DNA from 2 places in the Streptomyces sp. NPDC048349 genome. Region 1 is predicted to be linked to the other one. Evidence: riboswitches for the same ligand, from Rfam matches in the RefSeq annotation. Region 1 holds a riboswitch; the other holds the start of a gene.
What was found. A riboswitch is a leader RNA that binds a small molecule or an ion and turns the genes downstream of it on or off. The one in region 1 is predicted to bind S-adenosylmethionine.
Positions count from the first base shown of each region.

Region 2: linked by a shared signal. The riboswitch ahead of thrC (threonine synthase) and the one ahead of AB0D44_RS30550 (aminotransferase class V-fold PLP-dependent enzyme) in region 1 are both predicted to bind S-adenosylmethionine.

Region 1 is NZ_JBEZLA010000079.1:10,368-17,493, reverse strand. Features, by position in the region: gene AB0D44_RS30550 (aminotransferase class V-fold PLP-dependent enzyme) at 343-1,737, opposite strand; SAM riboswitch class IV at 1,973-2,089, opposite strand; gene trpD (anthranilate phosphoribosyltransferase) at 2,190-3,254, opposite strand; gene AB0D44_RS30540 (ubiquinol-cytochrome c reductase cytochrome b subunit) at 3,421-5,052, opposite strand; gene AB0D44_RS30535 (Rieske 2Fe-2S domain-containing protein) at 5,049-6,104, opposite strand; gene AB0D44_RS30530 (c-type cytochrome) at 6,101-6,910, opposite strand; gene AB0D44_RS30525 (heme-copper oxidase subunit III) at 6,987-7,126, opposite strand, start outside.
Region 2 is NZ_JBEZLA010000023.1:72,172-79,297, reverse strand. Features, by position in the region: gene AB0D44_RS15425 (beta-glucanase) at 1-222, opposite strand, end outside; gene AB0D44_RS15420 (phosphoribosylanthranilate isomerase) at 292-906, opposite strand; gene groL (chaperonin GroEL) at 1,089-2,711, opposite strand; gene AB0D44_RS15410 (cold-shock protein) at 3,015-3,221, opposite strand; gene AB0D44_RS15405 (MoaD/ThiS family protein) at 3,630-3,905, opposite strand; gene thrC (threonine synthase) at 3,942-5,240, opposite strand; SAM riboswitch class I at 5,234-5,385, opposite strand; gene AB0D44_RS15395 (glucosyl-3-phosphoglycerate synthase) at 5,571-6,521, shown strand; gene AB0D44_RS15390 (trehalose-6-phosphate synthase) at 6,568-7,126, shown strand, end outside.

The DNA of each region.
Region 1 (7,126 bases):
CGAGCGCGCAACCCGGGCCCCCGCTCACGCAGCCAGGGCTTCGTGCGCGAGCCGAGGAGACACTCCGGAGCGGCCCCGCCCCACCCCCCGACCCGGACAGGAAGCCCGATCGGGCCCCCCGGCCGGAGTCAGCCGTGGGGTGGGGACGCGCAGGAGGGTCCCCGCAGGACGAGCGCGCAACCCGGGCCCCCGCTCACGCAGCCGGGGCTTCGTGCGCGAGCCGAGGAGACACTCCGGAGCGGCCCCGCCCCACCCCCCGACCCCGGGCACATCAAGCCCCGCCGGCGATTGAGGCGCGGGGTCCGGGGCAGAGCCCCGCGCAACGGCGCCGCACGACGCCCGTCAGACGGCCGGGACGCAGCGGCCTTCCTCCGTGCGGTACTGCCACTTGGCACCGTCCGCGACCAGCTCCCGCACCGCGCGGACGAAGCGCTCCACGTGCTCGTCCGGGGTGCCGGCGCCGAAGCTGACCCGGATGGCGTTCAGGGAACGCTCCCCCGGCGCCGCCTCGGGGGCTCCGCATTCGCCCTGGGCCTGCGGCTCGCTGCCCAGCAGGGTGCGGACCAGCGGGTGGGCGCAGAACAGGCCGTCGCGGACGCCGATCCCGTACTCCGCGGACAGCGCGGCCGCGAAGTGGGAGCTGTTCCAGCCGTCGACGACGAACGAGATCACGCCGACGCGCGGGGCGTCGTCGCCGAAGAGGGAGAGGACCCGGACGGCGGGGACCTCCGCCAGGCCTTCGCGGACCTTGGCGATGAGGTGCCGCTCGCGGGCGACCAGGTCCTCGAACCCGGCCTCCTGCAGGGCGCGGCACGCGGACGCGATGGAATAGACGCCGATGACGTTCGGGGAGCCGGCCTCGTGGCGGGCGGCCGTGGTGTGCCACTCGACGTCCACGCCGCCGTCCGCGCGCCGCGCCACCTTCCGGGAGGCACCGCCGCCGGCCAGGTACGGCTCGGCCTCCTGGAGCCAGTCCGCGCGGCCCGCGAGGACGCCCGAGCCGAAGGGGGCGTACAGCTTGTGCCCGGAGAAGGCCACCCAGTCCACGTCCAGGTCCCGGACGGAGACCGGGTGGTGCGGGGCGAGCTGGGCCGCGTCCAGCACGATCCGCGCGCCGTGGGCGTGCGCGGCGGCGGCGAGCTCCTTGACCGGCCACAGCTCACCGGTGACGTTGGACGCGCCGGTGACGCAGACCAGCGCCGGACCGTACGGGTCTCGGTCGGCGAGCGCCCGCTCCAGGGTGGCGACGGCCTCGTCCGGGGTGCGGGGGGCGTTGAGGTAGGTGACCTGCGCGTCCGCCCACGGCAGCAGCGACGCGTGGTGCTCTGTCTCGAAGACGAAGACCTGGCAGCCGGCGGGCAGGACGGCCGCGAGCAGGTTCAGGGAGTCGGTGGTGGACCGGGTGAAGACCACCTGGTCGGCGGGGCGGCAGTCGAGGAACGCGGCGACGGTGGCCCGGCTCTGCTCGAAGAGGTCGGTGGAGAGCTGCGAGAGGTAGCCGGCGCCGCGGTGGACGCTGCCGTAGTACGGGGCGTAGGCGGCCACGTCGTCCCAGACCCGCTGGAGCGCGGGGGCGCTGGCCGCGTAGTCGAGGGCCGCGTAGGTGACCTCGCCGCCGGTGACGAGCGGGACGGTGACGTCCCGGCCCAGGACCGGCAGCGGCCCGGCACAGGCGGGGCCCCCCGCAGAGACGGTGGCGGCGACGACGGAGGCGGCGACGTTCAGGGATGCGGACATGGCGGAATCTCCCGGCAGGCAGGGGTGAATGGCTTCGGTGTGCCCGTACGCGGCTGCGGCGCGGCGCGGAGCCGCCCGGCGGGGTACGGGAAAGTCCTCGGAGCCGAACGGGGGTACGCGCAGTACGCGGACGTGACCCTGTTCCGAGGGGTGAAGAAGGGGCGGAGTCGCCCTATCGCATTCGCTTGCTCACGGAAAAACGCTCCTCGAGAGACCAGGACCCCTGGTGTCGAGGGATCCGCGCTTGCCGTAGACCTCGCTGCCTACGACCTGGTCATCACCCGGGGCACCCCGCCACGGAAGGAGGGTTGCCGGACAGCAAGCCGGGGCCTAAACGCTGTCACTCGTGACCTGGTCAGCATCCTGCCACAAGATCCGCCACGCGCAAGACCCCGGTCCACCATCCGGACCGGGGCCTTGACCGAAACGCGGCGATCGGGCGCCGCCGGGCGCTACGCGTTGCTGGCCGCCACCCACCGGTCCAGCGCCGCACGGGCCGCGCCCGAGTCGATCGACTCCGCCGCACGGGCGATGCCGGCCGCGATCTGCTCTTCCAGCGTGCCCGGGCCCGGGTCCAGCGCCACCAGGGCCGCCGCCGAGTTCAGCAGGACCGCGTCGCGGACCGGACCGGTCTCGCCGGCCAGCAGGCGGCGGGCGATGTCGGCGTTGTACGAGGCGTCCGCGCCCCGCAGCTCCGCCACGTCGACCAGCCGGATGCCCACGTCCCGGGGATCGAAGGGCTGTTCGCGGACGCTGCCGTCCCGCACCCACCACACCCGGGAGGTGGCGGTGGTGGTCAGCTCGTCCAGGCCGTCGTCACCGCGGAAGACGAGCGCCGAGGAGCCCCGCTCGGCGAGGACTCCGGCCACGATCGGGGCCACCCGGGGGTCGGCGACGCCCGTGGCCTGGGCGCGGACCCGGGCCGGGTTGGTCAGCGGGCCGAGGAAGTTGAAGGTGGTGCGGATGCCCAGCTCCTTGCGGGCCGCGGCGACGTGACGCAGCGCCGGGTGGAACTTCACTGCGAAGCAGAAGGTGATGCCGGCCTGCTCCACGACCTCCGCCACCCGCGCGGGGGTGAGGTCCAGGTTGACGCCGAGCTTCTCCAGCACGTCCGAGGAGCCGCTGGCGGAGGATGCGGCCCGGTTGCCGTGCTTGACCACCTTGGCGCCCGTACCGGCCACGACGATCGCCGACATGGTGGAGATGTTCACCGTCTTGGCCCCGTCGCCGCCCGTGCCGACGATGTCCACCGTCCGGCCCGGCACCTCGATGAGGTTGGCGTGCGCGTACATGGCCCGGACCAGGCCGTTGATCTCCGCGACCGTCTCCCCCTTGGCCCGGAGCGCGACCGCGAAGCCGGCGATCTGGGCGTCGGTGGCCTCGCCGCGCATGATCCGGTCCATGGCCCAGGCGGTGTCCTCGGCGTTCAGGTCCCGGCCACTGAGCAGCGCGTCGAGTACGCCCGGCCAGCCGCGGGCCGCCACGCTGTCGCCGCCTGCCGGGGTCGCCACGTTCATGGTCCGCTCCTGCTGCTCATCGCCCGCCGATGTGGGGGCCCACGTCGAATGGGAAGGTCTTCAGCCTATCCAGCCCCGGAGACGGCAAAGAGCCCCGTCCGGACACTGGACGGGGCTCTTGCCGTGGCGACACGGGGACTGGCCGAAATCAGTCCCTCAAACGGGATCAGTGGTGGCCGTGGCCGCTCTGGATCTCCTTGTACTCCTCCACCGTGGGCTTCGGAATCTGGTTGTTCTCGGCGTAGAAGCCCTTGCTGAGCTTCGCGCGCAGCTTCTCGCCGAGCTTCACCTTGCGCTCGACACCGTTCTCGTCGACCGTCGGGCCGATCTCGATCGGCTGGTACTGCGTGTACGAGGTGAGCGTGTGCAGCTTGTCCTGCGAGAGCGGCTCGTGGACCTCGACGAACTCACCGTGCGGCAGGCGCTTGATGATGCCGGTCTCGCGACCGTGCAGCACCTTGTCCCGGTCCCGGCGCTGGAGGCCGAGGCAGATCCGCTTGGTGACGATGAAGGCGAGGACCGGGACGACGAAGAAGCCGATCCGGACGAACCAGGTGATCGAGTTGATCGACAGGTGGAAGTACTGCGCGAACATGTCGTTTCCACCGCCGATCAGCAGGACGATGTACTCCGCGATCCAGGCGACACCGAAGGCCGTACGGGTCGGGACGTTGCGCGGGCGGTCCAGCAGGTGGTGCTCGCGCTTGTCACCGGTGACCCAGGACTCGATGAACGGCCAGGCGGCGATCGAACCCAGCACCAGCGGGAAGAGCAGCAGCGGGATGAACACGCCCAGGACGAGCGTGTGGCCCCACAGGTTGATCTCCCAGCCGGGCATGGCACGGATCAGGCCTTCCGGCATACCCATGTACCAGTCGGGCTGCGCACCGGTGGACACGTGGTCCGGGCGGTACGGGCCGAGCGCCCAGATCGGGTTGATCGAGGCGATCGCCGCGATGGCCGCGATGACACCGAAGACCAGGAAGAAGAAGCCTCCGGCCTTGGCCATGTAGACCGGCAGCAGCGGCATGCCGACGACGTTGTTGTTCGTCTTGCCGGGGCCGGGGAACTGGGTGTGCTTGTGGTAGAAGACCAGGATCAGGTGGGCCACCAGCAGGCCCATCATGATGCCGGGCAGCAGCAGGATGTGCACCGAGTAGAACCGCGCGACGAAGTCGCCGCCCGGGAACTCCCCGCCGAACAGGAACATCGACAGGTAGGTGCCGACGACCGGGACGGACAGGATGGCGCCCTGCATGAAGCGGACACCGGTACCCGACAGCAGGTCGTCCGGCAGCGAGTAACCGGTGAAGCCGGTGAACATGCCGAGGACCAGCAGCAGGAAGCCGAAGATCCAGTTGATCTCACGCGGCTTGCGGAACGCGCCGGTGAAGAAGACGCGCATCATGTGCACGACCATGGCCGCGACGAAGATCAGCGCGGCCCAGTGGTGGATCTGCCGGATGAGCAGACCACCGCGGACGTCGAAGCTGATGTCCAGGGTCGAGGCGAACGCCTCGGACATCATGACGCCCTGCATGGGCACGTACGAGCCGTGGTACACGACCTCGTTCATGCTCGGGTGGAAGAACAGCGTCAGGTACACACCCGTGAGGATGATGATGATGAAACTGTAGAGGCAGATCTCACCCAGCATGAAGGACCAGTGGTCCGGGAAGATCTTCCGCATGTTCGCCTTGGCGAGGCTGTAGATGCCCAGGCGGCCGTCCGCCCAGTCCGCTACGCGCTCGCCGGCAGGCGCTTTGCGCGCCTTGGTGTCAGTGGTCGCAGTGCTCATCCGCGCTCCCAGAATGCAGGACCGACGGGCTCTTCGAAGTCGCCGAGCGCTTCGAGGAAGCCTTCGTCATTCACACCGATCCGCAGCTGCGGAAGCGCGTGACCGGCCGGGCCGAAGATGACACGGGCGCCGTCGGAGAGGTCGAAGGTGGACTGGTGGCACGGGCAGAGCACGTGGTGCGTCTGCTGCTCGTACAGGCTGATCGGGCAGCCGACGTGGGTGCAGATCTTGGAGTAGGCCACGATGCCGTCGTGGGACCACTCCAGCTCCTGCTTGTCCTTGATGTCCTCCGGCTTGATCCGGACGATCATCAGGGCGGCCTTGGCGATCTGGACCTGGAAGTCGTGCTGCTCCTCCTCCAGGCCTTCCGGCATGGCGAAGGTCAGCGAACCGACCAGGACGTCCTCGGGACGCAGCGGCTCCATCGTGTTCTGGTTGATGAGCAGCTTGCCCTTGGCCCACAGGGTCTTGCGCAGCTTGTCCTCGGGCAGCGGGCCCAGGTCGCGCATGATCACGACGGCGGAGAGCGGCAGCATGGCCAGCGCGCCCAGCATCGTGTTGCGGATCAGCGGACGGCGGCCGATGCCGGACTCGTTCGCACCGTCGGCGAAGTCCTGCATGACCTTGGCCTTGACCTCCGGCGGAGCGGCGATCTCGTGCCGCTCGTCGGCGACCTCCACGTCGGACATCAGGGTGCGGGCCCAGTGGACCGCGCCCGCGCCGATGCAGAAGAGGGCCGTGCCCAGGGTCAGACCGAGCGCGAAGTTGAGCGCGCTGACCTTCCCGACCGGGAACACGTACGCGATCTTGTCGACCGGGATGGTCACGTAGGCGGCGATGAAGCCGACCGTGGCCAGCATCGACAGGGTGAAGAGCATGGCGACGGTGCGCTCGGAGCGCCTCGCCGCCCGCTCGTCGATGTCCTGGATGCGCGGCTTGTGGACCGGCAGGCCCGGGTCGGCGAACGGGTTGTCCGCGACCGCTACGGCACCGTGGTGCGCGTCGCCCTGCTCGCTCGGCAGGTGCTTCTCTTCGGGAATGTCTTGACTCATGACTTCTTGGCCTTAGCGGTGTGGGCCGCGACCCAGACGGCAACAGCGATCAGCGCACCCAGACCGAAGATCCAGCCGAACAGACCCTCGGAAACGGGACCGAGGCCGCCGAGCTTGAGGCCACCGGGGCTGGTGGACTTCTCGCCGTTGACGTTCTCGAGGTACGCGATGATGTCCTTCTTCTGCTTCTCCGGCATGGTGCTGTCCGGGAAGGAGGGCATGTTCTGCGGGCCGGTCAGCATGGCCTCGTAGATGTGCTTCGGCGAGACGTCCTCAAGGTTGGGGGCGTACTTGCCGTTCGTCAGGGCGCCGCCTTCGCCGGTGAAGTTGTGGCACTGCGCGCAGTTGTTGCGGAACAGCTCACCACCAGCGGCGACGTCGGCGCCCGCCGGGTCGTACTGCTTCTCGGTCGGCGTGATCGGACCGGCACCGAGGGAGGCGATGTACGCCGCCAGCTGGTCGATCTGCGCCTGCGAGTAGACGTTGGGCTTCTTCGGCACCTGGGCGCCGGGCTGCTGGGCGGGCATGCGGCCCGTGCTCACCTGGAAGTCGACGGCCGCGGAGCCGACGCCGACCAGGCTCGGGCCGTCAGAGGAACCCTGACCGCCGGTTCCGTGGCAGCTTGCGCAACCCACGGCGTAGAGCTTCTTGCCCTCCTCGATGGCGAGGGACTGGGCGGTTTCATCGGCCTGCGCCTTGCCCGCAGGGGCGAAGGCGGCGTACAGCCCCCCAGTGGCCGCCAGCGCGAGGAGTAGAACGACGACCGCCGCCAGCGGATGGCGTCGTCGTGCGGAGAGCTTTTTCACGGATTACCCCGGTGTCAGGATCTTCTGCGTCGGTGTTTCTGGATGGAGTGCCGGGTCGGGCCCGGTGACGTGTTCGCTACTTGATCAGGTAGATCGTCGCGAAGAGGCCGATCCAGACGACATCGACGAAGTGCCAGTAGTAGGACACGACGATGGCCGACGTGGCCTGTTCGTGGGTGAACCTCTTGGCCGCGTACGTCCGGCCGAGGACCAGCA
Region 2 (7,126 bases), on a different contig from region 1:
GTCGTCGACGAGGTGGTCGAGCTTGTTGTCCCCCGGGTTGGTGGGGCCGCCGTCGGGATAGGCCCAGGAGCGGCCCGCGACCCACTGGGTGGCGGAGGTGAAGTCGGCGGTGAAGACGAGGGTGCGGCGGGGTGCGGGCAGCACCGGTCCGCGGCCGTCCCCACCCCCCGGAGCGAAGCGGCGCCTCAGGCGCCGCAGCCATTCCAGCGTGTCCGTGACCATGGGGTACCTCTGCCCCCGGGGGAGCTGCCCACGCCGACGTTCTCGCAGGGAGTAATCGTACGAACACGCTCAGCGAGAGGAACCCGGTCCGCGGGCCGCTTCGATGAAGGCGCGGATCAGGTCCGGGGACTTGACCCCGCGCTCCCGCTCCACCCCGCTGGAGACGTCCACGCCCCAGGCGCCGGTGGCCTCGACGGCCCGGCGGACCGTGGCGGGGGTGAGGCCGCCCGCGAGCAGCCACCGCCCCTCGGGCGCGGTGAACTCCGCGGAGCCCCAGTTCCACGGCTTTCCGGAGCCCGGGTCGGGGGCGTCGAGCAGCAGCAGGTCCTCGCCCAGCTCCCCGCAGCGCGCCACGTGCTCGGCGGTGGCCCGGATCAGCGTCCGCCCGGGCGCGCGCAGGGCCTCGTAGTACTCGGGGCCCTCGTCCCCGTGGAGCTGGACGGCGCGGACCCCGCTCTCCTCGGTGAGCCGGCGCACCTCGTCCAGCGACTGCCCGCGGTACACCCCGACGGTGAGCACCCCGGCCGGCACCCGCGCGGCGAGCTCCCGCGCGGTGGCGGTCCCGACGGTACGGGGGCTGCCGGGGGCGAAGACGAACCCGACGGCATGCGCCCCGGCGTCGACGGCCACGTCGACGTCGTGCGCGGTCCGCAGCCCGCAGATCTTGATGAACACCTCACTCATACCGGCAGTCAAGCAGGTCGGGCGGGCGGACGTCGGCCGGTCCCGCATCGCGGGCGGCGGCCGGTCGCCCGTCGCCGCGCGGCGGCCTCCGGCGAAAACGCCCGAGGGCGGCACCCCCCGCAGGGAGTGCCGCCCTCGTTCGAGAACAGCCGATCAACCGGAAGGCCGAAGCCGGGGGTCGATCAGAAGTCCATGTCACCGCCCGGCATGCCGCCCGGGGCGCCCGCAGACGCCTTCTCCGGCTTGTCGGCGATGACGGCCTCGGTGGTCAGGAACAGCGCGGCGATCGACGCGGCGTTCTGCAGCGCGGAGCGCGTGACCTTCGCCGGGTCGATGATGCCCTCGGCGATCATGTCGACGTACTCGCCGGTCGCGGCGTTCAGGCCCCAGCCGACCGTCAGGTTGCGGACCTTCTCCACGACGACGCCACCCTCGAGACCACCGTTGACGGCGATCTGCTTGAGCGGGGCCTCGAGGGCGAGCTTCACGGCGTTGGCGCCGGTCGCCTCGTCACCCGAGAGCTCGAGCTTCTCGAAGACCGCGGAGGCCTGGAGCAGGGCCACGCCACCACCGGCGACGATGCCCTCCTCGACGGCCGCCTTCGCGTTGCGAACGGCGTCCTCGATGCGGTGCTTGCGCTCCTTGAGCTCGACCTCGGTCGCGGCACCGGCCTTGATGACGGCCACGCCGCCGGCCAGCTTCGCGAGGCGCTCCTGGAGCTTCTCGCGGTCGTAGTCCGAGTCGGAGTTCTCGATCTCGGCACGGATCTGGTTGACGCGACCCTGGACCTGGTCGCTGTCACCGGCACCGTCGACGATCGTGGTCTCGTCCTTGGTGATGACGACCTTGCGGGCGCGGCCGAGCAGGTCGAGACCGGCGTTCTCGAGCTTGAGGCCGACCTCCTCGGAGATGACCGTGCCACCGGTGAGGATGGCGATGTCGCCGAGCATGGCCTTGCGGCGGTCGCCGAAGCCCGGGGCCTTGACGGCGACGGACTTGAAGGTGCCACGGATCTTGTTGACGACCAGGGTCGACAGGGCCTCGCCCTCGACGTCCTCGGCGATGATCAGCAGCGGCTTGCCGGACTGCATGACCTTCTCCAGGAGCGGCAGCAGGTCCTTGACCGAGCCGATCTTGGAGTTGACGATCAGGATGTACGGGTCGTCGAGCGACGCCTCCATACGCTCCATGTCGGTGGCGAAGTACGCCGAGATGTAGCCCTTGTCGAAGCGCATGCCCTCGGTGAGCTCGAGCTCGAGCCCGAAGGTCTGCGACTCCTCGACGGTGATGACGCCTTCCTTGCCGACCTTGTCCATGGCCTCGGCGATGAGCTCGCCGATCTGGGTGTCAGCGGCGGAGATGGAGGCCGTGGAAGCGATCTGCTCCTTGGTCTCGACATCCTTCGCCTGCTCGAGCAGGGCGCCCGAGACGGCCTCGACGGCCTTCTCGATGCCACGCTTGAGGGCCATCGGGTTGGCGCCGGCCGCCACGTTGCGCAGGCCCTCGCGGACGAGCGCCTGGGCGAGCACGGTGGCGGTGGTCGTACCGTCGCCGGCGACGTCGTCCGTCTTCTTGGCGACTTCCTTGACCAGCTCGGCGCCGATCTTCTCGTACGGGTCCTCGAGCTCGATCTCCTTGGCGATGGAAACACCATCGTTGGTGATCGTGGGGGCGCCCCACTTCTTCTCAAGGACGACGTTGCGACCCTTGGGGCCAAGGGTGACCTTGACGGCGTCGGCGAGCTGGTTCATCCCACGCTCGAGACCGCGCCGGGCCTCCTCGTCGAACGCAATGATCTTGGCCATCTGAAGTGGTCCTCCCGGACAGCGGTGGATTGCTCCCAGGACCGCGCCCGCGCCCGCGACGGACGGCCTGCGTGCCCGGCGGTTCCTTCCCGCCGGACCCTGCGGGCCTCACCGACCCGGTCCTCGTTCAGTAGCACTCTCACCAGGAGAGTGCTAACGCCAATGATTAGCACTCGACCCCCGCGAGTGCAAGCGGCTTGGGGCAACACCCCCGCGAACGCGCCGCAGACACGCGAAGGGCCCACACCCCTGGTCCGGGATGTGGGCCCCTCCTGTACGCGTGGGCGGTCGATCGCGCCGGGACTAGCCGAGTGCGAGCTTGACCATGTCCGCCTGCGGACCCTTCTGGCCCTGCGAGATCTCGAACTCGACCCGCTGACCCTCTTCAAGGGTGCGGTACCCGTCCATCTGGATGGCGCTGTAGTGGACGAACACATCCGCACCACCGTCGACCGCGATGAAGCCGTAGCCCTTCTCCGCGTTGAACCACTTGACGGTGCCCTGAGCCATGCCTAACTCCCCTATTACTGGCCCTTGCGCAGGAACGCACTTCGCGGTCCCGGGTCATCACTTGCGTCGGAACGCGTCGACCGAGGCTGAATGTATCCGCGCCGGTGCTGTCTGCAACAGGTCAATCCGACGAGAATTCTGGACACGGGGAAACATAGAAATAGAGTGAAAATCTGGCATATTCCAGGGCAACTCGGGCCCGGCATATCTCGCCAAAGCCCCATACCGCACTTGCACATTGACCCGATGTCGACCCTCACGCGACCCGTTCATATGCAGCGGGCAAGAGCAGCGGAGGGGACTTCCCCAACTCTACCGCGCCCAATCAAGCAGAATTACCCCCTCCGCTTATTAACGGAGGGGGTAATTACGGTTTCGCGTGCCCGTCGCGGCGCCGCGCCGCTGCGGTCAGCCGCCCGCGACGGCCGGAATGATCGAGACGCCCGCGCCGTCCGGCGTCGCCGCCTCCAGCCCGCCCTCGAAGCGCACGTCGTCGTCGTTGACGTAGACGTTCACGAAGCGGCGCAGCTTGCCCTGGTCGTCCAGGACGCGGGCGGCGATGCCCGGGTGGTTCTGCTCCAGGGACTCGATGACCTCGGCGAGGGTCGCGCCCTCGGCGGGTACCTCGGCCTGACCGCCGGTGTAGGTGCGCAGGATGGTGGGGATGCGGACGTTGACGCTCATGGCGCTACTGCCTTTCCGGTCGTACGGGAGGGAGGGTCAGGCCAGGCCGGCGGCGCGGAACGCGTCCAGGCTCGGGCGGATGGTGGCGGTCTGGCCGCTGTCCGCTGCCACCGCCTCCAGGGTTTTGAGGCCGTCTCCGGTGTTCAGGACGACGGTGGTCAGCGCCGGGTCGAGCTGCCCGTTCTCGATGAGCTTCTTCGTCACGCCGACGGTCACGCCGCCCGCGGTCTCGGCGAAGATGCCCTCGGTCTGCGCGAGGATCTTGATGGCCTCGACGACCTGCTCGTCGGTCACGTCCTCGACGAAGCCGCCGGTGCGCCGCGCGATGTCCAGTACGTAGGGACCGTCCGCCGGGTTGCCGATCGCCAGGGACTTGGCGATGGTGTTCGGCTTCTGCGGGCGGACCACGTCGTGACCGGCCTTGAAGGCGCTCGACACCGGGGAGCAGCCCTCGGCCTGGGCGCCGAAGATCTTGTACGGCTTGTCCTCGACGAGGCCGAGCTTGATCAGCTCCTGCAGACCCTTGTCGATCTTCGTCAGCTGCGAGCCGGACGCGATGGGGATGACGATCTGGTCGGGCAGCTGCCAGCCGAGCTGCTCGCAGATCTCGTACGCCAGGGTCTTGGAACCCTCCCCGTAGTACGGGCGCAGGTTGACGTTGACGAAGCCCCAGCCCTCGCCCAGCGGGTCGCCGATGAGCTCGGAGCAGAAGCGGTTCACGTCGTCGTAGTTGCCCTCGATGCCGACGAGGTCGCCCCCGTAGACACCGGCCATGACGACCTTGCCCTGCTCCAGGTCGTGCGGGATGAACACGCAGGAGCGGAAACCGGCCCGGGCGGCCGCGGCGCCGACCGCGCCGGCCAGGTTGCCGGTGGAGGAGCAGGACAGGGTGGTGAAGCCGAAGGCGCGGGCCGCCTCGACGGCGATGGCCACGACGCGGTCCTTGAAGGAGTGCGTCGGGTTGCCGGAGTCGTCCTTGACGTAGAGCTTGCCGGTGACGCCGAGCTCCTTGGCCAGGTTCGCCGCGTCCACGAGCTTGGTGAAGCCCGGGTTCAGGCTGGGCTTGGAGGCCACGTCCGCGGGCACCGGCAGCAGCGGCGCGTAGCGCCAGATGTTGGCGGGGCCGGCCTCGATCGCGGCGCGCAGGGCCTCGGGGTCGCCGGCGGGGAGGTCGTAGGCGACTTCCAGCGGGCCGAAGCACTCGGCACACGCGAAGATGGGTCCGAGGTCGAAGCGGGTACCGCACTCGCGACAGGAAAGCGCGTTGGCGGGTCCGAGATCGACAGAGGTGGCAACAGTCTGTGCAGCCATGATGGCGAGGCCCTTTCTCCTCATCTTCCCCATGGCGCACTTCGCCATGAGACGGAATTGGCACCTTCCCTAGCCGGGGCCCCGCGGGATGCTTGTCGCATCGCGAGAACCGACTGGAGGGTTGCCGGGGCTTCAACGGGCCGTGTCCCTCTGCCCCTCTGGATGAGCGGTATGGCACCGGCACACGCGCTCTATGGCGCGCCGGTGCGTTTGTGCGCGAGGACCCCCGGCATGCGGCGGTCCTTCGCGTTGTTCAAGACTGTAACCGAAGGCCCACGTGGTTGAGACAGGCGTCCGAACCGCGAGATGGATCACTTTTCGGTCAATCCGACCAAGCCGCAGGGAGTGCTCAACGTGCTGGAAGAGGTGGAGCGCTGGCTGGCCGACCGCTCCTGGTCCGCCGCCGACCGACCGCTCGACCAGTTGCTGGACCGGAAACGGGCAGCTGGGACCACGGTCAGCGTGGTGCTGCCGGCGCTCGACGAGGAGGCGACGGTCGGCGCGATCGTCGAGGTGATCCGGCGCGAGCTGATGGAGGGACTGCCGGTCCCGCTGGTGGACGAGCTGATCGTGATCGACTCGGACTCCAGTGACGCTACGGCGGAAGTGGCGGCGAAGGCCGGGGCCCAGGTGGTGCACCGCGACGAGATCCTGCCGCGGATCCCGGCGCTCCCCGGCAAGGGCGATGTGCTGTGGCGTTCGCTGCTGGCCGCCACCGGGGACGTCCTGTGCTTCGTCGACGCCGACCTGCGGGACTTCTCGGCCGCCTTCGTCTCCGGCATCGTGGGACCGCTGCTGACCGAGCCGGACGTGCAGTTCGTCAAGGCCATGTACGACCGCCCGCTGGGGGACGCCCCGGGGCAGGGCGGCCGGGTCACCGAACTGGTCGCCCGCCCGCTGCTCAACCTGCACTGGCCGCAGCTGGCCGGCTTCGTCCAGCCGCTCGGCGGGGAGTACGCCGTCCGGCGCTCCCTGCTGGAACGCCTGCCCTTCCCCGTCGGGTACGGCGTCGAGCTGGGCCTGCTGGTCGACGCGCTGCACACGGTCGGACTGGACGCACTGGCCCAGGTGGACGTGGGCGTACGGCTCCACCGCCACCAGGACGGGCAGGCGCTGGGCCGGATGGCCGCGGCGATCTACCGCACCGCGCAGCTGCGGCTCTCGCGCGGGCACCTCGTACGGCCGGAGCTGACGCAGTTCGAGCGCGGCCCGGACGGGTTCGTACCGCACACGTACCCGGTGGACACCGAGGAGCGGCCGCCGATGCTGGGCATCAGGGAGTACGCCCTGCGCGGCGCGGCCTGACGGCTTCGGAAGTTTGCGCGAGGCCGGGCCGGGCTAGGTTCGCGACATGGCTTCATCTCAGGTACTCGTCGCCGCGAACCGCGGCCCGCTCTCGTATTCCCTCGACACCGACGGCACGCTCGGCACCCGGCGGGGCGGGGGCGGCCTCGTCTCCGGCCTCTCCGCGGCCCTCGCGGAGCAGCCGGAGGCGCTGTGGATCTGCGCCGCCCTGTCGGAGGCGGACCGGGAGGCGGTCCGCCGGGGCGTCGCGGAGCCAGGGGTCCGGATGCTGGACATCGATCCCACGATGTACGACGACGCCTACAACGGCATCGCGAACTCGGTGCTGTGGTTCACCCACCACCACCTGTACGACATCCCGCGCGAGCCGGTCTTCGACGCGGACTTCCGGCGGCGCTGGGCCTCGTACGTCGCCTACAACCGCGCCTTCGCCGAGGCGCTGGCCGAGGAGGCGGCGCCGGGGGCACGCGTACTGGTGCAGGACTACCACCTGGCGCTGGTGCCGGGGGCGCTGCGCGCGCTGCGGCCGGACCTGCGGATCGCGCACTTCACGCACACGCCGTGGGCCGCGAAGCCGTTCCTGGACGTGCTCCCGGACGACGTCC